Regions from separate parts of the Psychrobacillus sp. NPDC096623 genome, predicted to be linked through region 2. Evidence: riboswitches for the same ligand, from Rfam matches in the RefSeq annotation. Region 2 holds a riboswitch; the other holds the start of a gene.
What was found. Region 2 has a riboswitch for FMN ahead of ribE (riboflavin synthase). Riboswitches for the same ligand answer to the same signal wherever they lie in the genome.
Positions count from the first base shown of each region.

Region 1 (10,673 bases), on a different contig from region 2:
AAACTAGTTTTGTTATGATCAAAGAAACGGTTGAACCACTAGGGGAAAACAAACATAAGATTGCTTTCCAAGGTGTGGAAACAAGAGATGTATCTGGATTAACAGTTCGTAAGGATTTAACTCTTCCACTTCTCGCTCTTGGCGGCCTAATCTTCATGATTGGTGTAGCGCAAGGGGCCTACTGGAATCACCGTCGAATCTGGATTCAATTATTAGAAGATGGACAAACCGTTGTTGCAGCGCATACAAACAAAAACTGGTTAAGTGTGAAGAGAGATTTGGATGAAGTTTCAAAAATAGCTCATCTTCCTGAATATTTAGATCAAGATGATCTAGATTCTTTAGATGAAAAAGTGGATAAAGAGGAAGGGGTTTAACAGAATGGATATGGCGTCTCTAAGTAGTAACTTATTATTTATAGCGTTTGTAGCATATCTAGTTGCTACGTTTTTGTTTGGAGGAGCAGTCAAATCTTCCAATGCTCAAACTACCAAGTCCTTTGATAGATGGGGTAAGTTAGCGATTACCGTTACTATTATCGGGTTTATAGCTAATCTTGGATACTTTATAACTAGATGGATCGCTGCAGGACATGCTCCTGTAAGTAATCTATTTGAATTTACTACAGCATTTGGAATGATGATTGTAGGGGCTTTTATACTTATTTACTATATCTATAAAGCACCTGCACTTGGCCTGTTTGCTTTGCCAATTGCGGTATTAATCATTGCTTATGCAAGTATGTTTCCAAAAGAAATTTCACCGTTAATACCAGCTTTAAAAAGCTACTGGCTGACTATTCATGTAATTACTGCTGCTATGGGTGAAGCGATCTTAGCGATTAGCGCTGTAGCCGGACTGATTTATTTGTTAAAAAATATTGACCTGACGAAAAAATCCAAAGAACGTTTTTGGATTGAAGCTGTCATGTACGTACTATTTATAGTTGTTGGATTTGTCGTGTCTACGGTATCGTTTTCCGTTGCAAACTACAGTGCGGAGTACACGTATATTAGCAAAGACGAAACACAACATACAATCGAATATACAATGCCAGCGCTTTTTGGTATGAATGAATCTGAAGCAATTACAGAGAATGCATTTGAACCATATGTAGAAATGCCACCATTAGTTAATGCAAAAAAATTAACTTCAGTAGTTTGGTCTATTCTATTCGGCACAGTAATCTATCTATTACTTCGATTAATATTACGAAAACGTATTTCTACTTTACTACAGCCGCTCACGAAAAAGTCTAATTCTCAATTGATGGATGAGATAGGCTATCGCGCTGTATTAATTGGATTCCCAGTATTTACTCTTGGAGCTTTAATTTTCGCGATGATTTGGGCACATGAAGCGTGGTCTCGTTTTTGGGGCTGGGACCCGAAAGAGGTATGGGCACTTATCACTTGGTTATTCTATGCTGTTTTCTTACACCTACGCTTAACAAAAGGCTGGCATGGTAAAAAATCTGCATGGTTGGCAGTAATCGGTTTCATCATTATTATGTTTAACTTGATCGCAGTAAATCTAATTATCGCTGGGTTACACTCCTATGCATAATAAAAATTAGAATTAGTGTAATTAGAAAGCTCTTAACTCTTTATATTACAGGGGGAAGAGCTTTTCTTTCATTTTAGTAGCAGTAATTGTACAATATAAGTAGATGTTGATAGAAAGGTTTGATAAAACTATGTCGGACACAATTAAACTTTTAGTAGTTGAGGATGAGGAACGTATTCGTCGTCTACTGAAAATGTATTTAGAAAGAGAAGGCTATGAAGTTGAAGAAGCGGAAAATGGAGAAGTTGCTTTGCAGCTCGCTTTGGAATTTGAATATAATTGCATCCTTTTAGATATAATGATGCCAGAAAAAGATGGCATAGAAGTGATGACAGAACTGCGCGTACACAAAGAAACTCCAATCATTTTATTGACAGCTAAAGGGGAAGAAGCTAACCGCGTTGAAGGTTTCGAACTAGGAGCAGACGATTATATTGTAAAACCGTTTAGCCCACGAGAAGTAGTGTTACGAGTGAAGGCACTTTTGAAACGTACCTCAGTTGGTGCACCTATCCAGGGTACGTCTATTTCTAAGGAAATAGTAGTTTTCCCACACCTAACAATAGATCATGATGCTCATAGAGTTACTGCGGATGGTGTTGAAGTAGGTTTAACTCCAAAAGAGTATGAATTACTATACTTTTTAGCAAAATCACCAGACAAAGTATTCGATCGTGAGCAGTTATTAAAAGAAGTATGGCATTATGATTTCTTTGGTGATTTAAGAACAGTTGACACTCACGTCAAACGGTTGCGTGAAAAGCTAAATAGAGTTTCCGAAAAGTCTGCTAAAATGATTGTAACTGTATGGGGTGTCGGATATAAATTTGAGGTTATCAATGAATAGAATTTGGAATAGTGTTGTCGGGAAGCTATGGGGAACCATATTGCTTCTCGTCTTATTTGTGTTATTTATTGTAACCGTTTTATTGCTTGAATTTTTAGGAGATTTCCACACAGAGCAGGCGGAAGAGTCTCTTCGTAAAGAGGCAGAAACTATTGGTAAAATCGTTGAGCAACATGACAAGGTGGAAGATTCTATTGAAATTATAGAAGATATTTTAGGGACAGAAACAAATACGTTAATTGTACGAAATTCAGGATCTGTATTCTTATCTGTCCATGAAGGACTTAACAAAAAAGTAGTGCAGGAAAAGATATTAGGTGATAAGGAATTATCTAAAATATATACATCAGATGAACCAATCGTGAAGAAAATGCTAATGCCTGCTATGCACAGTGAGGATCGGATGGAAGACTATATTATTCTAGCCACCCCTTTAGAATCCAATAAAAATATCCATGGTGCTGTATTTATTTATCAGAGCTTGGAAGTTGTTAGTAAAACTACAAATAGTACAACAAAAATTGTTTTCTTATCTGGATTTATCGCATTGCTTTTAACTACGATGTTCACTTTTTTCTTAACCTCCCGGATTACTTTACCGCTAAGATCTATGCGAGAAGCAGCGATTCAATTAGCTAAAGGAAATTTTGAAACGAAAGTTCCGTATCTTCAAAAGGACGAAATTGGAGAGCTAGGAATCGCTTTTAACCAAATGGGGAAACAATTGAAACACCATGTGGAAGTCATTAACCAAGAAAAAGAGCAATTGGCGAGTATTTTAACTTCAATGACGGATGCGGTTATAACATTTGACACTAAATTTAAAGTTCAAGTTAGTAACCCCCAGGCAGATCTGTTATTCAAAAAGTGGTATGGGAATACTGGAGCAACAAAGGAATCGAAGTTACCAGCTGAAATACACCATCTTTTAGAATACGTCTATGATGTAAATGAAGAGTTTGACGAAGAATTAGAGATTCAAGGCTCCTATTTTGCAGCATCTATTAGTCTTTTATACACAAGTGGTAATACAGTACGTGGCGCAGTAATCGTACTTCGTGATATGACCGAGCAGCATCGTTTAGACAAAATGAGATCAGATTTTATCGCAAACGTCTCGCACGAGCTTAGAACTCCTATTTCGATGCTTCAAGGCTATTCTGAAGCAATAATAGATGATGTCGTAACAACCGAAGACGATAAAAATGAAATGATTCGTATTATTTATGATGAGTCTAAGCGAATGGGAAGACTAGTAACCGAACTATTAGACTTGGCACGTCTAGAATCAGGCCATCTTAGTATATATAAAGAAAAGGTTGATGTAGTCCCAACTATTGAACGCATTACACAAAAATTTGATCAGGTGGCCAAAGAAAAAAATATTAAATTATCAATGGAGCATAGCTTAACTGAAAATATATCGATGGAACTTGATGAAGACCGAATGGAACAGGTGTTAACCAATTTAATAGATAATGCGCTTAGACATACAAAAGAGAGTGGTTCTGTTACTGTCCAATTAAGTAAGACAGCTACTCAATTAGTTTTAAAAGTAATAGACACCGGATATGGTATACCAAAAGAAGATCTTCCGTATGTTTTCGAACGTTTCTACAAAGCTGATAAGGCGAGAACTAGAGGGAAAAGTGGAACTGGCTTAGGATTAGCAATCGCAAAAAATATTGTAGAAAGACATGATGGTGTCTTAACTGCAGAGAGCGAGCTAGGGGTAGGTACTAACTTTATTATTCATTTACCGCTTAAAGATGTGTAACAAAAATGTACTTGAAACGACTAATTAAAAGAACGGGGGGAGCCTATGAATGACTCCGTTTTCCACCGCTTGTATGATTCGTATCATCAAGACGTTTTTCAGTTTCTCATATATTTAGTGAAAAATAGACAAACTGCGGAAGACTTGGTCCAGGAAGTATATGTACGGGTACTCAGAGCTTATAGCAGCTTTGAAGGAAAAAGTTCAGAAAAGACTTGGTTATTTTCGATTGCCAAAAACATAGCTATTGACCATTTTAGAAAACAAGCCGTTCGAAAGAAGAGGTTATTCGAATCATTTGATTGGGAAAAAATGCAGCTTGCATCTTCAGATATGCTGCCAGAGGATTTAGTACAGCTGAGTGATGAGATGAAAACATTATTAACAGCTTTAGACGATTGTACCGGAGATCAGAAAATGGTCATTATCATGCGCTATTTCCAGGAACTTTCGATTGCAGAAACGGCAGAAATTTTAAATTGGTCTGAAGGGAAAGTGAAGACTACGCAACATCGTGCAATCAAAGCACTTCGCATGCGGTTATCTGATAAGCAAAAGGGGGCAGATGTTCATCATGAGTGAGAAAAAAACAGAAGATCATATACTAGATGAGCTATTAAATAGTATGCCTAAGTTTACAGATAAACGCTCGAAGGATGAAATATACCAACAAGTAAAGTCGGTAATGGAAACTCAAGAGAAATTGGAAAAGAGAAAACATATTGGAGCAGCTGTAAACAAGTGGTTGCCATTTATCATATCTGTAGCTTCCGTATTAATTTTAACAGTTCTGGTTTCTTCTTATATTAATAACAATTCAAATTCTACTGCGGATAAGGCAATTGAGTCTTCAACGGCAGAGGATAAAATGACAACTACGGAAGAATCAGAGGAAGCAGCTTTTCAGGAAGTAGGAGAAGAAAATTCTAACGAAATGACAATGATGACTAAAGACGCGTCAGCTTCTTTAGAAATAGTTCCGTTCGATAGCTCTTTTACATCTGTTTATGACAATGAATTAAACGGGGGGACAGTATTTCATTTCTCTATGCTAGAAAATGCTCTTTCTGTTCCAATCACAATTGTAATCCCTAAGGAACAAATCGACATGGATTTTCCTAACTATACGCCAAATAGCTTGGAGCTGTATGAAAGGTATGCATTTGAGATTGATGAAACTGCACTTGGATTCCAAGAATACCATCCATACAAAGGTAACTTTTTAGCAGAAGGTAAAATGTTAAAGCATTTCTTGCCATTGGATCATGGTTACGATACGGCTCCAGGTACAGCAGCGCCTTATATTTCTTCTATCAATGAAATTTTTACTGATTTTGATTTTTTAGCAAGAGTAAATGAAGATGGATCACCGATTGAATGGGATCAAGTAGGAACTTTGACAGAACCTTTAGCACTTCAAGGTATAGAAATTAAGGCAAATTATTTTGCATATAAGGCTTTTAATGGAGAAACCTATTTAACTCCTAATTTCAATAAAACATTCGATACACTTGAAGCAGCTTTGATGGAAATGAAAAATCCTGAAAATGATATTTATACTTCTGTTATCCCGAATGATGTGAACTTTACAGTACGGGACGATAAAGGTTATGTAGTACACTTCGGTGAACCACTAAACTTGGAATCATTAGAAGCGAGTGAGGCATCTCGATTGATAGAAGGCTTTTCATTAACAGCTGCGAGCTTCAATCATTCCATCAAATTAGAGAACGTCGTACAGGAAAATTGGAAGGGCATCGATTTGACGAAACCACTCCCTATACCAATCGGACCGAATGGTTTTAATATGAAAGCTAATTAAATATCGAAAAAACCAAGCTTACGGATTTGAGCTTGGTTTTTTTGTGCTTTAGGAACTATAAAATCTTTGATATGAGGATAACTTCTACAAGTGATTCTCGGTCCAGACTCCAGCATCTAGCCCCACCGGGGTCGCTTCAGACTTGCGAATAAAGGCACATAGCGCTATTATTGCAATTCTTCAGCGCTTTTCGGTGCTAACCTAGGCGCTTGCTTTAGTAACGAGATAGCCCCAAAACGCCATGTGTAGCTTTTAAATTGGGAGGATAGCCCATCACCACTACAAAGTAGCCCATAAATATAAGTTCATAGCCCATAACCTATTTGCAAACAGTTCTATTGCATATATTGTAATTGTTTGATAAGATATTATTAATTCAAGATAATATCTTGAAGGACAACAAAATATTGATTCATCTTCGGGGCAGGGTGTAATTCCCGACCGGCGGTATTAGAAATTTTATTTCTTCAGCCCGCGAACCTTAACAGGTTGATTTGGTTAAATTCCAAAGCCGACAGTATAGTCTGGATGGGAGAAGGTGAAGGTGCAGTCGTTTTTCGTATGCTTATATACGGATACGCTTATTTAAGTGTACCTTGTTTCTCCCTTGAACTTTTGTTTGTTCAAGGGATTTTTTAAGTATACAAACGGTCTGAACCTTTCTTCTTGTGGAGTGAATCGCAAAAGGAGAGAGGATTTTATGTTAAAAGGCAAAACGCGAATGCTTATTGCAGTCGCAATGCTAAGTAGTATTTCTTTTGTTTTAATGCTACTTGCTTTTCCATTACCGGCATTACCGGCTTATTTAAAGGTGGACTTTAGTGACATACCAGCACTAATTGCTGCAATCACGATGGGACCAGTGGCAGGAATTTTAGTCGCACTTTTAAAAAATGTTCTAGATTGGTTATTTGCAGGAAGCCCGACTGGTGTACCAGTAGGTCATATGGCTAACTTTGTAACTAGCATCTTATTTTTAACACCTGTGTATTTGATTTATCGTAAGGTTACTACATCAAGAGGAATAATGGTAGGACTGGGAGCAGGAACGGTTTCGATGGCGATTGGTATGAGTCTATTAAATTACTATGTATTTTTACCAATGTACTCTTACTTCTTAAACTTCCCTATGGAAACAGGTTCAGCATTGTTCAATACGATCATTTTTGGTATTTTACCGTTTAACTTGATCAAAGGTATATTAGTAACAATAGTGATGATTGTATTATTTAAACGAATGAAACCATTGCTTGATAAAGTAACTAATTCATATATGAAACCTAATACAAATTAACAAAAGGTTGTTTCTCCATTTGGAGGAACAATTTTTTTTATATATAATCATTAAATAATACTAATGATTTTCGTTGCAGGTGGCGAAAAAAGGCTTAGAACGCCACCTCGTGTGCCAACGCCTTTGTGACCAACATCCTGTTGGCCTCCGTGGGGTGAGCTATGATCTATCACCGTCGCTTGGGTGTCGATGCTGTCTCACTCATCCCACTGGAGTCGCCCCTTTCACTACAATCAACGAAGTGAGTGATATTTCCAAATTAGATTGGGCACAGCATATCGCTTAGATGATAAGATTGGTCATTTTTTAGAGAGTGATAAAATTATTTGTAATCGCTTTTGAATTAGAAATACTATTATCCAATGAAAAATGTAGAAAGTAGATTTCCTTACCTACTAGTGGAAATAAAGAGAAATAGTAATTGGTTACTATATAAAGAAGCGAAATAGCGAACGAAATTGCATCTTCGTGAGCTTGCTCTATCAATAGGAGTGTATTTTATCCCTAGTTTGCAAAAAACGTACTTCCCTTTTTCTAAGAGTTGAAAGAGGGCGACGGATAGACAAATGCCATAAGGTTACCGAAAAAATGGGATGTTGGTTGTGACATTAGTCAGGATCAGCACCCCTAAAAATTAGTCGGTTATAATATAGCAACAAGTCTGTCTAAATCTAACCGAAAACGATAGAAACATATTTTGACATAAAGAACTCTTGAACTTTTCTTACCAAATAAAAAATGGTGATCATGACAAAGTCACAACCACCATTTTAAATACTATTCGAATTTCAATGCATCGCCTTCGAAAGACTCTTCTGCAACTTTAATAGAATCAGTTGGGCAGCCTTCGAATGCATCTTCCATGTCTTCCATTAGTTCTTCTGGAACTTCTGTTGTACCCATGTTATCATCTAAAATAACGAAGGCAATACCTTCATCATCATAATCATAAATATCTGGGGCAGCGGCTCCACAAGCTCCGCATGCTATACATGTATCTTTATCTACAATTGTATATTTTGCCATTATTATATTCTCTCCTTTATCACTACTAAAACGAATATGCTATCGTATTCATTCTAAAGATGTTTTCCATACATTTCAACCAAAATACTTCAGAAAAGAGAGGTATTCCTATGCATTTTCATCAAATATTACTATTTATTATACATAAAATTAGCGGACAGCGATCTGAGAATGCACCATTCTATTTATTAAAGGGCAAAAAATCAGGTCAAACCATTCAAGATGTGACATATTTCCAACTTCATGCTTTTTTCTCTATTCTCCCCCAATTATCGAAGGTGGATTATGATGCAGCGATCACTGAATTGTATAAAGGAAATTTTATCGAGTTAAAAGAATCGACTGTACATATTACCGATAAAGGTATGAACGCAATAACGCAACAAAAGAAGGTCCTGCTCAACGGGTGGCAATATCGAGGGAAGGAACATGTATTTTGGAAAAGGTTAGATTTGGCTGTCCAAACATTATCACAGTTCCATGCAAATAATAAGAAATTTGTACCAAACCAAAAGGATATTGCCACGCAGCAGTTTGTTAAAGACTATTTAATCGAGCATAATTTTCGTCAATTCAATTTGAGTAACGAGATGAAGCGAGAATTACATCTACTACTTGAAAATCACTCGTTAAATGATTTACATAGAACATTATTTGTTTATCGACTAAGCGGCTTTAATACAATAGGTTTAACTTGGGAGCAGCTAGCCCGCTATCATCAGTTGTCTGAATTGGACGCAAAAATATTTTTTTTAGAGTGCTTACACACTATGTTAGACAATATTTCAAGGGAAACTAGTCCTCTTTTATTTTCTTTGGCTAAAAATATACGTATCGAAACTCCTTTAACAGACTCTGCTTTCAGAACGAATAGCCTATTTGAAAAAGGATATTCTTTGGAACAAATTGCGAATTTAAGAAAGTTGAAGATTAATACGATAGAAGATCATGTTATTGAAATAGTTTCAACGAATAAAAACTTTCCTATTTCTACTTTTATCACGAAAGAGCAAGTCGGCGAAATACTCCATTTATCAAGCGAACTGCAAACTAAAAAGCTCACAGAAATAAAAAACAGGTTACCGGAAGTTAGTTACTTTCAAGTTCGTTTAGCCTTAACGAGGAGTGAACAACTGAATGAATAAATTAAATGAAATTCTCCAGAAAAGATTCGGCCACGTAAGATTCCGAGAGGGTCAAAAAGAAATAATTGAACAAATAATAAATGGAAAAGATGTGATTGCCATTCTTCCAACTGGAATGGGAAAATCGCTTCTCTATCAGCTGCCAGCTTATCTGAAAGAAGGAACGGTGATTATCGTTTCACCACTTTTATCACTTATGCAGGATCAAGTGGAGCAACTGAAAATATTAGGGGAAAAAAGAGTTGTGGCGATTAATTCATTTTTACCATTCCAGGAAAGAGAAATGGCTATTCGTCAGCTAGGTGACTATAAATTCATTTTTACTTCACCAGAAATGCTGCAAAATGAACACTTTAACCGAGCACTAAAAAAAATTTCTATCGCTTATGTTGTGGCAGATGAAGCTCATTGTATTTCCCAATGGGGTTTTGATTTTCGACCTGATTATTTAAGAATATCCAATTGGTTGCAGTCACTAAATAATGTGAATGTCGTTGCTTTAACAGCAACTGCTACAAAAGATGTTGTGGAGGATATTAAAGAAACGTTACGGATGAATACTCCTTTTGAATACATACACTCACTGGATCGCCCTGCCATTGCATATGAAGTGGTGGAAGTAGAAAACCAACAAGAAAAATTGAGTTGGATTATGGGCAGAGTCACCTCGACAGAAGGTCCTGGGATAATTTATACACAATCACGTAAAAAGACCGAATTGTATGCTGCAATTCTACGAGAAAAAGGGGTTTCTGTTGCGTATTATCATGCAAAAATGGAGCAAAGTGACCGTATACTGATCCAACAACAATTTCAACAAGGACAATTAGAGTGGATTTGTGCAACTAATGCTTTTGGAATGGGTATTCACAAAGATAATATCCGACAAATTATTCATGATCATATCCCTACTTCTGTCGCAGGCTATATGCAGGAGGTGGGGAGGGCCGCAAGAGATGGCGGCCAAGCTATTGCTTCTCTTTTATATACTTCTACAGATGTTGAACAAACCTTTTACGTAGCCATGCAGGACTTCCCAGAAGAACAAGACATTCAAATTGCTTTTAAGTCTGAGTATGCTGAAGTCGAGCAGTCAGAGACAACAATTCGTATTCTAAAGTACTGGAAAGAGCAGTTAAATGAACATGAAACCATCCAATTATTTAAACAGATAAAGCAAAAAAAGTGGCAGGATA
Region 1 is NZ_JBIWER010000002.1:486,781-497,453, forward strand. It holds gene resB (cytochrome c biogenesis protein ResB) at 1-377, shown strand, start outside; gene ccsB (c-type cytochrome biogenesis protein CcsB) at 382-1,566, shown strand; gene ACIQX2_RS07150 (response regulator transcription factor) at 1,697-2,413, shown strand; gene ACIQX2_RS07155 (ATP-binding protein) at 2,406-4,190, shown strand; gene sigX (RNA polymerase sigma factor SigX) at 4,236-4,772, shown strand; gene ACIQX2_RS07165 (hypothetical protein) at 4,765-6,012, shown strand; FMN riboswitch at 6,423-6,556, shown strand; gene ACIQX2_RS07170 (ECF transporter S component) at 6,713-7,306, shown strand; gene ACIQX2_RS07175 (ferredoxin) at 8,084-8,332, opposite strand; gene ACIQX2_RS07180 (YpbB family protein) at 8,443-9,477, shown strand; gene ACIQX2_RS07185 (RecQ family ATP-dependent DNA helicase) at 9,470-10,673, shown strand, end outside.
Region 1: another riboswitch for FMN. It lies ahead of ACIQX2_RS07170 (ECF transporter S component); the one in region 2 lies ahead of ribE (riboflavin synthase).

Region 2 (10,673 bases):
AAGCAAGCATTTGTTTTTACAGAAACAAGAAGTGAGAATCCTAATTTTTTCTATTTACCGGTTGAAGAAGAAAGAGATTTCCAAATTAAATACACTCATTCTATACATAAAAGCGATGTAATAGAATCCTACAGAATTACAAAGGATGCCAAAATTCAACTAGTATCAATGGTTTATGAGGATTTAGCGATTGGGATGCCAGGATATGCTGAGGAAGGCCAAACTTTTGAAGAAAAAGATGGTATGTATAAACTTTCATATGATGATGAAATAATCAATTCCTTTACACTTTTAGTTGCGAATATTGATATGGATTTAATATTTCAATACGGACAAATGGAATATGACTTAAAACAACTACTGGAACGAAGTAAATCCTATGAATTTAAAGTGAAAAAATTATCGCTATATGAACAATTGAAAGGAGTTAAGATGAATGACTGAAAAACAAATAAAACCAAGCGAATCCAATGAAACAGAATCTTTTAAACAGTTATCGGAAGAAGAGCAACAAGCCATTTTACAGAAATACGATCCTGAATCTAATACTAGGTCCGTAGATGGCATAATGAAAAAGGTAATTTTCTTTGGATTATTAGCCTTTTCTTTATTCCAACTTTATACCGCTATCCAAGGCCAATTTACAGCCTATATCCAGCGATCTATACACCTAGGGTTTGCATTATCACTCATTTTCTTAATGTTCCCTGCGCGAAAGAAATCTATAAGAAAAAGAAAAATTCCAATTTATGATTATCTTTTTTCTTTGCTATCCTTAGGAGTAGGTCTTTATTGGCCAATCCAATACGATGAGTTAGTTTTTCGAGTAGGAACTATGACCGATTTAGATTTTATAATAGGTACATTAGCAATAATATTAACTTTAGAAGCCGCCCGTCGAACTGTGGGGTTACCAATTACGATAATCGCTACTGTGTTCTTAGTATATGCTTTTTTCGGACAGTATTTCCCAGGTTTCTTAGCACACAGAGGGCAGGATTTAAGCAGTTTAGTGCATTTAATGTTCTTTACAACAGATGGAATATTAGGTACACCTATTAGTGTATCTGCAACATTTATATTTGTCTTCCTGCTATTTGGGTCTTTCTTAGTAAAGACCGGAGTTGGGCAGTACTTCAATGACCTTGCTGTAACACTTGCAGGTAGATTAGTTGGAGGGCCTGCAAAGGTTGCGATCTTCTCCAGTGCATTACAAGGCACAATTTCTGGTAGCTCTGTAGCTAACGTAGTAACCTCAGGTTCTTATACGATTCCAATGATGAAAAAACTTGGATATCGAAAGGAATTTGCAGGAGGAGTAGAAGCAGCGGCCTCAACTGGTGGTCAATTAATGCCACCGATTATGGGGGCAGCAGCATTCCTAATGGTTGAATTTATAGGTGGTATAACTTATTGGGAAATAGCAAAGGCAGCAGCAATACCAGCGGTTTTATATTTTGCTGGTATTTGGATCATGACACATTTTGAAGCAAAACGTGTTGGTCTAAAAGGTATGTCGAAAGAAGAGATGCCTGATCGAAAAGAAGTTTTGAAAAAGTTATATTTATTAATTCCGATTATAGCGATTATTGTTCTAATGTTTATTGGGGTCCCAACAATGCAAGCAGCATTATGGGGTATCGTTGCCGCTGTAGTATTTAGTGCAATCGATAAAGAAACGAGAATGAACTTTAAAGACATAATAGATGCTCTTGTCGATGGAGCAAGAACAGCATTGGCAGTTGCTGCGGCAACAGCTGCAGCAGGTATAATTGTTGGAGTTGTAGTAAAAACTGGATTGGGGTTAAGTTTAGCGAATGGTCTAATTTCTGCCTCGGGTGGGAATATATTCTTAACACTATTCTTTACGATGTTGGCATCTATTGTTTTAGGTATGGGTTCTCCAACGACTGCCAATTATGTTATTACATCAACAATTGCTGCGCCGGCTATCATTACGCTATTGATGCTTGATTTGCCTGCTGGAGCAACAGTTCCTTTAGTTGTCGCTTTATCAGCACATTTATTTGTGTTTTACTTTGGAATTATTGCGGATATTACACCGCCGGTTGCACTTGCAGCATTCGCAGCAGCAGGGGTATCTGGTGGTGATCCTATTAAAACCGGAGTTGTAGCTGCAAAATTAGCAGTTGCAGCATTTATCATTCCTTATATGGTGATTTTCTCACCAGCTCTACTAATGATAGATACGAACCTATGGGAAATTTTATGGGTTGTCTTTACAGCAATCACCGGGATGATTGCAATCGGAGCAGGAATGATTGGCTACTGGTATCGCAAAGTAACATGGATTGAAAGAATATTTGCAATTGGAGCTGGTTTGCTTTTAATTTATCCGGAGAGCTTTTCGGATATTGCTGGATTAATAATTTTTGCTATTTTGTTATTAATTCAATTGTTTACACGAGAAAAGAAGAAACCAGAAGCAATAGCACTTTGAGTAAAATTGTGAAGAATGGAATTAGACCATTATATAAAAACTATCTGTTTAAATAAAAACACGGGCCAATGTGGCTCGTGTTTTTGCTTTAAGTGTTCGGATTCCTGTTCATAAAAGCAACCATTTTATCAAGTGAAGCGTATCTTGCTCAAGTAAGGGTATAATAATTATAGAACAATATTTAAATATGCAAGCCTTATACAGAAAGGAAGATACGATGATGGAAAATAATCTAAAAATTGGTTGGAACTTAGAAAATACTTATACGAGTCTTCCAAATATAATGTTTAGTGAGATGGACGTTAATCCTGTTAATAACCCCAAATTAATTATACTCAATGAAAAATTGGCAAAGTCACTTGGACTCGATTATACAGCTTTAAAAAGTAAAGTAAGTGTGGAAGAGCTTGCTGGTAATCGCGCGTTAGAAGGTGGGATACCAATAGCACAGGCTTACGCTGGGCATCAATTTGGGCATTTCACTATGTTAGGAGATGGAAGAGCTCTGTTGCTAGGTGAACATATAAGCCCTTCAGGAGAATTGTTTGATGTACAGCTTAAGGGCTCTGGGAGAACACCTTATTCGCGAGGAGGGGATGGCCGAGCTGGGCTTGGACCAATGCTACGGGAGTATATTATTAGTGAAGCGATGCATGGTCTTGGTATACCAACAACACGTAGTCTTGCTGTAGTTACTACTGGAGAGGATATTATGAGGGAAATGGTCCAACCAGGTGCTGTAATGGCTCGTATTGCTGCCAGTCACTTACGTGTAGGAACATTCCAATTCGCCGCAAAATGGGGAACTCCTAAGGATCTTAAAGCATTAGCGGATTATGCTATAGAAAGACATTATCCAATATTAATGGATAAAGAAAATCGTTATCTTTTATTCCTTCAAGAAGTGATTGAGCGTCAGGCCGCTTTAATAGCCAAATGGCAACTGGTTGGTTTCATTCACGGTGTGATGAACACTGATAATATGACAATCAGTGGCGAAACAATCGATTATGGCCCCTGTGCATTTATGGATACGTATAACCGCAAGACGGTATTTAGCTCAATCGATATTCAAGCTCGTTATGCCTATGAAAATCAACCGAATATTGGTGCTTGGAATTTAGCCCGTTTAGCGGAAAGTTTATTGTCGCTTATACATGAAGACCAAGAACAAGCAGTCGAACTAGCTCAAAAAGCGATGACAGCATATCCAGAAAAGTATGAAGAATATTGGCTTGCAGGAATGGGAAATAAATTAGGGATTTTTAATATAGAACATGAGGATATTTCGTTAATTGATACGTTGCTTCAACTTATGGAGAAATACGGAGCAGATTATACGAATACATTTCGTCTTCTAACACTTGGAAAAATAGATGAATCTGATTTGTTCGGAAAAAAAGACTTTGACCTGTGGCATGAAAAATGGCAACAGAGACTTGATGAACAGGATGTGTCTAAAGATTTCATCCAACAGTTGATGCAAAAAAGTAATCCAGTGGTCATTCCGCGAAATCACCGGGTAGAAGAAGCACTTGAAGCAGCAATCGAAAGAGAAGATTATAGTATATTAGAAAATCTTCTCCAAGTAATTACGAGCCCTTACGATTATAGTTCCGATTATATAGATTATACTAACCTGCCCTCAGATACCTCAGGACCGTATAAAACATTTTGTGGAACCTAATAAAATATACGCAGAAAGCCAGTAAATATATTAAACTGACTGGCTTTTCTTCTATAAAATTCATATTCAAACTTTTACGGAGGGTAGTTTTTCTATAAAGTTATATTATAGTGTACAAATTTTGTTAGTCTTTTACATAAAGGAGTTTTCGAATTCATGCAAACGAACAAAGTAGCGGATACAATTCGTCGAATAATTATGATTGTCATAGGTGCAGCAATTGCAGGTTATGCACTAGAAGCTGTTTTAATACCTAACTCTGTAATTGATGGAGGAGTTACAGGTATTAGTATCATGGGTACATACTTGTTTGGTATTCCACTAGGAGTATTATTATTTGTATTAAATATCCCTTTTGTTTATATAGGTTATAAACAAGTGGGAAAAACCTTCGCTCTAATGAGTATTATCGGGATAACAGCATTATCTGTTTCAACGGTTTTAATGCACCAAATTGAACCGATTTTAAGCGCTAAAGATCCATTATTAGTAGTAATTTCTGGTGGTGTTATGTTAGGCGTTGGTATTGGGGTTGTCCTTCGTAACGGTGGTGCACTTGATGGAGCTGAAGTACTCGCAGTCCTTGTTTCCCGAAAAGTCCCATTCTCTGTAGGAGATATTATTTTATTAATTAACGCATTTATTTTTATAGGTGCAGGGTTTATTTATGGATTAGAAAGTGCTTTATATTCAGCCACAACTTATTACATAGCTAAAATTGCTATTGATGTTATACAAGTCGGACTGGAAAGCTCGAAATCCGTTCGTATTGTTAGTAAACATTCGTTGGAGATTGGTTCTGCGATTCAGGATCGTTTAGGACGTGGAGTTACCTTTTCCAGTGGTAGAGGTGGTTTTTCACATGAAAAAATAGATATTGCCACATGTGTAATAACTCGTATGGAAGAGAACAAAGTAATAACAATTATTAAGGAATTGGACCCTAGTGCTTTTGTTGTGATTACAGATGTAGCAGAAGTGAGGGGCGGTAGCTTCAAGAAAAGAGATATTCACTAATACACAATACCCGTTGAATGAATCAAGCAATCATTCAACGGGTTTCTATAATTTTTATTTTCTTTTTTTCTTCCCAAGATCTTTTATGGAAATTTTAGTTTTGTCTATTACTTTTTCAAACTCAACCTGCACATGAATTCCATCTTTTTCTGTCTCATGAACACTAACTACCTTGCCTTTTCGACCTTTGATTTTTAGATCGCTATCTACCGCAGGGATATCTCTTAATACTTGAGTTAAAACGATTATATTTTTCTCCATAAAATGAACTGCGAACATTTTCATTTCCCCTTACTCAATAATTTAGAATCTATATATTTTATGATTGTTTGACAGATATAGAACTTCAATAAGTTATAAGGAGTCTTTAGAATAAAAGTCAAATTTCCTTGCAATTAAACTCAAGTGTTGTTATCCTAAAATCAATTAAATAAATTATCCTTCGGGGTCGGGTGAAAATCCCAATCGACAGTAAGAGAGAAATCTCAAAGCCTGTGAGCCGTAAAACGCATGATTTGGTGTAAATCCAAAGCCGACAGTTACAGTCTGGATGGGAGAAGGATTAGGTGCCTATTGTAGAGATTTTTAGTTATGCTAAAAATTGAAACGAAATGGCTTATTAAAGTATGACTTCTCTCGCATCCGATACATTTTGGATGCGTTTTTCTAATTGAATAATTTATCCTTCGGGGTCGGGTGAAAGTCCCAATCGACAGTAAGAGAGAAAATCTCAAAGCCTGTGAGCTGTAAAACGCATGATTTGGTGTAAATCCAAAGCCGACAGTTATAGTCTGGATGGGAGAAGGATTAGGTGCCTATAGTAGAGGTTTTTTAGTTATGCTAAAAAACGAAACGTAGGGGCTTATTAAAGTATGACTTCTCTCGCATCCGATACATTTTGGATGCGTTTTTTAATTGAATAATTTATCCTTCGGGGTCGGGTGAAAGTCCCAATCGACAGTAAGAGAGAAATCTCAGAGCCTGTGAGCGGTAAAACGCATGATTTGGTGTAAATCCAAAGCCGACAGTTACAGTCTGGATGGGAGAAGGAGTAGGACAATGCTTTTTGAGAAATATGGCTAAAAGCTTATTTGAATCTACCTAATTTTCCTCCGACACCTATGTGTACGGAGTTTTTTGTTTGAAGGAGGAGGATAAAATGTTTACAGGAATAGTTGAAGAAAAAGGCACAATAAAGAGCGTTCAAAAAAGTGCCAATAGTATGCAACTTGTTATCCGTGCCGAAAGAATTTTAGAAGATATAAAATTGGGTGATAGCATTTCGGTGAATGGAGTTTGTTTAACAGTAATTGCGTTTTCACAATCCGAGTTTACTGTAGATGTTATGCCAGAAACGTTTCAAGCGACTACTACAAAATTGTTAAACAGTGGTTCAGCAGTAAATCTAGAAAGGGCAATGGCTGCAAACGGACGATTCGGTGGACATTTCGTTTCAGGACATGTTGACGGTGTCGGTACAATTTTGAAGAAGCGTCCTACCGCAAATGCAGTTTATATTGATATTACAATACCCGAAGATGTTAGTAATTATTGTATTCCGAAAGGATCTATTACGATTGATGGCACAAGTTTAACGATATTTGAAATATCGAAGTCTTTAGTTACTGTTTCACTGATTCCCCATACAAATCAAGAAACAGTTTTAGGTCAAAAAAAAGAACGTGAACTAGTCAATTTAGAATGTGACATGCTAGGGAAGTATGTGCATCAGTATGCTACGAATAAAAAAGAATCGTCTATTACAAGAGACTTTTTAACACAGAATGGTTTTTAAGGAGATGAGAATATGCTAAATACAATTGAGGAAGCAATTTCTGATTTAAAACAAGGAAAGCTAATTATTTTGGTAGATGATGAAAATCGCGAAAACGAAGGGGATTTTCTTTGCCTAGCAGAATTTGCAACACCTGAAAATATTAACTTTATGGCTAAGTATGGTCGAGGGTTGATTTGTATGCCGATTCATGAGGAAATCGCAGAGGAGCTACAGTTACATCCAATGGTTTCTCATAATACGGATGTTCATCAAACTGCATTCACTGTGTCTATAGATCATGAGAAAACATCTACAGGTATTAGTGCATTTGATCGTTCAGAAACAATGCTGCAAGTTATTAACCCTCAAGCAAATGCGCTTCAATTTAAGCGACCTGGACATGTCTTTCCTCTGATTGCAAAGCCTGGTGGTGTATTAGAAAGACGTGGTCATACAGAAGCAACTGTTGATTTTGGAATACTTTGTGGGTCGGCAAAAGCTGGTGTAATTTGTGAAATTATGAAAGACGATGGATCAATGGCACGGTTACCCGATTTAATGGAATTTGCAAAGCAATTCCAATTGAAAATTGTAACGATAGAAGAATTATCAATTTATTTACAAAATATTAAAGCTAGCTAAGGAGAGAACAAAATGGTAAAAACAATAGAGGCAAACTTAATCGGTACAGAATTGAAAATAGGAATTGTCGTAGGTCGTTTTAATGATTTCATCAATGCAAAATTAGTAGATGGTGCAATTGATGGATTAAAACGTCATGGAATAGCGGATGATAACATTGAAGTAGCTTGGGTTCCAGGTGTATTTGAAGTTCCATTTATTGCAAAAAAAATGGCTGAATCACAAAAGTACGACGCTGTTATTGGGCTAGGGACAGTAATCCGAGGAGCTACTACTCACTATGATTATGTATGTAATGAAGCGGCAAAAGGAATTGCGCAAGTAGGTTTACAAACTGGAGTACCTGTTATTTTCGGTATTGTTACAACAGAATCTATTGAACAAGCCATTGAACGAGCAGGTACAAAAGCTGGAAACAAAGGATACGATGCAGCAATATCGGCAATCGAAATGGCAAATCTTTTGAAAATAATGTAACAAATGAGTGATTCTTTGATAGAAAGCCGATGTCTAGCAAGATTAGTCATTGGCTTTCTTCAATTTGAATATGGATCACCTCATGCGTTTCAGTATTAAATTCTATTTTAACAGAGACACCAAATTCTTTCATATCATCTTTTAACCAAAGCCTAAATTTCTCTATTGTATTATTTTCTCTAGATTCGCTTCCTTCGTGAAGATAGTCAATAACTCTCGCATTAGGATATTTGGATTGTGTTTCTTTTATAGCAAGCTGTCCCCATTTAGCATATGCTGGTATTTCTTGTTGTGCAGGAGCAACTATTGGTATATGTGTTGCGAAAGATAGAGTAGGAGTAATAATACCAAGTGCAATAACTATTTTCTTCAAACTTAATCTCATCTCCTTTACATTAGAGTGTGTCATTCGCTGGAAATCATTCTACCTGTTTTTAAATAAGAAGTAATTATAAATCTAGTATATCCGCTGTATTTGTATGAGCAATAATTCTGACAAATAATAAAGTTGTAATATAATAAAAGATGGATAAGATTACTGAATTAGAGGGGGCAACATAATGGAATTGGGAATATCAGGAAAAGTGGCAATAGTTACTGGTTCAAGTAAAGGGATAGGTTTACAAACAGCATTACAATTAGTTAAAGAGGGTGCGAAAGTAGTTCTTTGCGCTCGTGGTGAAGAAGACTTAAAGGAGGCTGCAGCATTTATTAAAACTGAAACAGGAGCAGAAGTATTAGTTGTGCCTGGTGATATTACTAAAGAGGAAGCGTGTCAACAAATCGTTCAGAAAACAGTAGATCATTATGGGCATGTTGACATTTTAGTTAATAACGCTGGCACTTCGTCTGCGAATCATTTTGAATCTGTTGATACAGATTTATGGCAAACGGATTTAGACTTGAAATTATTTGGAGCGATACATACTTCAAAAGCTGCAATTCCTTATATGAGAAAAGTTGGCGGTGGAGCCATCGTTAACGTAACGGCGGTTTTGGGAAAAACACCTCCTGCTAATTCTTTACCAACGACGGTTAGTCGAGCAGCTGGAATGGCATTGACGAAAGCGATGAGTAAAGATTTAGGAAAAGATAATATACGTGTGAATACAGTATGTATTGGACTCATCAGAAGTAATCAAATCGAATCAATGTGGAAAAAGGATGCCCGAGAACTTACTTGGGAAGAATATTCTAGAAATGTAGTAGGTCCTTCGATTCCACTAAATAGAATTGGTGAAACAGCTGAAGCAGCAAATGTCATTACTTTTTTAGTATCCGATGCAGCGTCATATGTAACTGGAACATCCATTAATATTGATGGTGGTTCTGGTGGAACACTTTAAATAAAATTCGTAACTTAAACTGATCATTTTTTAATATTAACATGTCAGGAAATGTTATCTACAATCAGCCTCCTAAATTATATTTGGAGGCTGGTTTTTTTCGTTCTACCAACTTTCTGAATTTGTCACAACTCCACTTAAATAGCAATAATATAATGCTAAGAACAGTCAGATGCACTAGGAGTGATCAGAATATGCCGGCTATAACGGGGAGACAATATATAAAACGAATTGACCAACTGAAAACGGACGTTTGGATTGACGGTAAGCCAGTTACAGGAAATATCTCGGAGCATCCTGCGTTTAAAGGAATAATAAATAGTCAGGCAGCCCTGTACGATCTTCAACAACATAAAGCCCTAACATATCAATCACCAACTACAAAAGAGCAGGTAGGCCTGTCGTACTTACAGCCAAAGACAAAAGAGGATTTAGTTTTGAGACGTGGAATGGTACAGCACTGGGCTAAACTGAACAATGGGCTATTGGGAAGAAGTCCAGATTATATGAACACCGTCTTAATGGCTCTAGCTTCATCCATCCATTTTTTGCAGGATCAAAAGAACTGTTTTCCAGATAATCTACAAACATTTTATGAATATGCAAGAGAAAATGATATCTCCATGACCCATACGTTTATAGAACCACAAGTAAATCGTACATCATTGTATGTTGAACGTTCGAACGAACCGATTTCTGCGAAAATAATAGATAGAAACGATGAAGGAATTATTATAAAAGGTGCCCGACTCCTTGCAACACAGGGTGGAATAACGGATGAACTACTAGTTATCTCCACGGGTGGGAAAGTAGAAGACGAGAATAGTTTCGCATTTTCCATACCTAGTAATACTAAAGGATTAAGGTTTCTTTGTAGGGAATCATTTGTAGGAGGCGATTCTACATTTAACTATCCATTAAGTTCGAAATATGAAGAAATGGATAGTGTTGTAGTGTTTGATAATGTTTTAGTTCCTTGGGAACGCGTATTTTATTATGACAATATTGCTATTTCAAATAATTTTATGAAGTCGAGTTCGTTCCTACCATTTACCCTCCATCAAGTAGCATCTAGGCAGATTGTGAAAACTGAGTTTATATTGGGGATTGTCCAATCCATTATCGAAACCATTAATATAGAGGAATATCAGCATGTTCAAGAAAAGGCATCTGAAATAATAGTGGCTTTGGAGACCATGAAAGCCTTAGTAATAAAATCAGAAGTTGATGCCAAAGTTGATAAAGGTGGATGGATGCAACCAGATC
Region 2 is NZ_JBIWER010000001.1:52,015-62,687, reverse strand. It holds gene ACIQX2_RS00345 (DUF1850 domain-containing protein) at 1-444, shown strand, start outside; gene ACIQX2_RS00340 (TRAP transporter permease) at 437-2,461, shown strand; gene ACIQX2_RS00335 (protein adenylyltransferase SelO) at 2,682-4,148, shown strand; gene ACIQX2_RS00330 (YitT family protein) at 4,305-5,165, shown strand; gene ACIQX2_RS00325 (hypothetical protein) at 5,220-5,444, opposite strand; FMN riboswitch at 5,600-5,731, shown strand; FMN riboswitch at 5,844-5,976, shown strand; FMN riboswitch at 6,089-6,220, shown strand; gene ribE (riboflavin synthase) at 6,325-6,960, shown strand; partial or broken gene ribB (3,4-dihydroxy-2-butanone-4-phosphate synthase) at 6,973-7,560, shown strand; gene ribH (6,7-dimethyl-8-ribityllumazine synthase) at 7,597-8,061, shown strand; gene ACIQX2_RS00305 (DUF3889 domain-containing protein) at 8,108-8,434, opposite strand; gene ACIQX2_RS00300 (SDR family NAD(P)-dependent oxidoreductase) at 8,622-9,407, shown strand; gene hpaB (4-hydroxyphenylacetate 3-monooxygenase, oxygenase component) at 9,602-10,673, shown strand, end outside.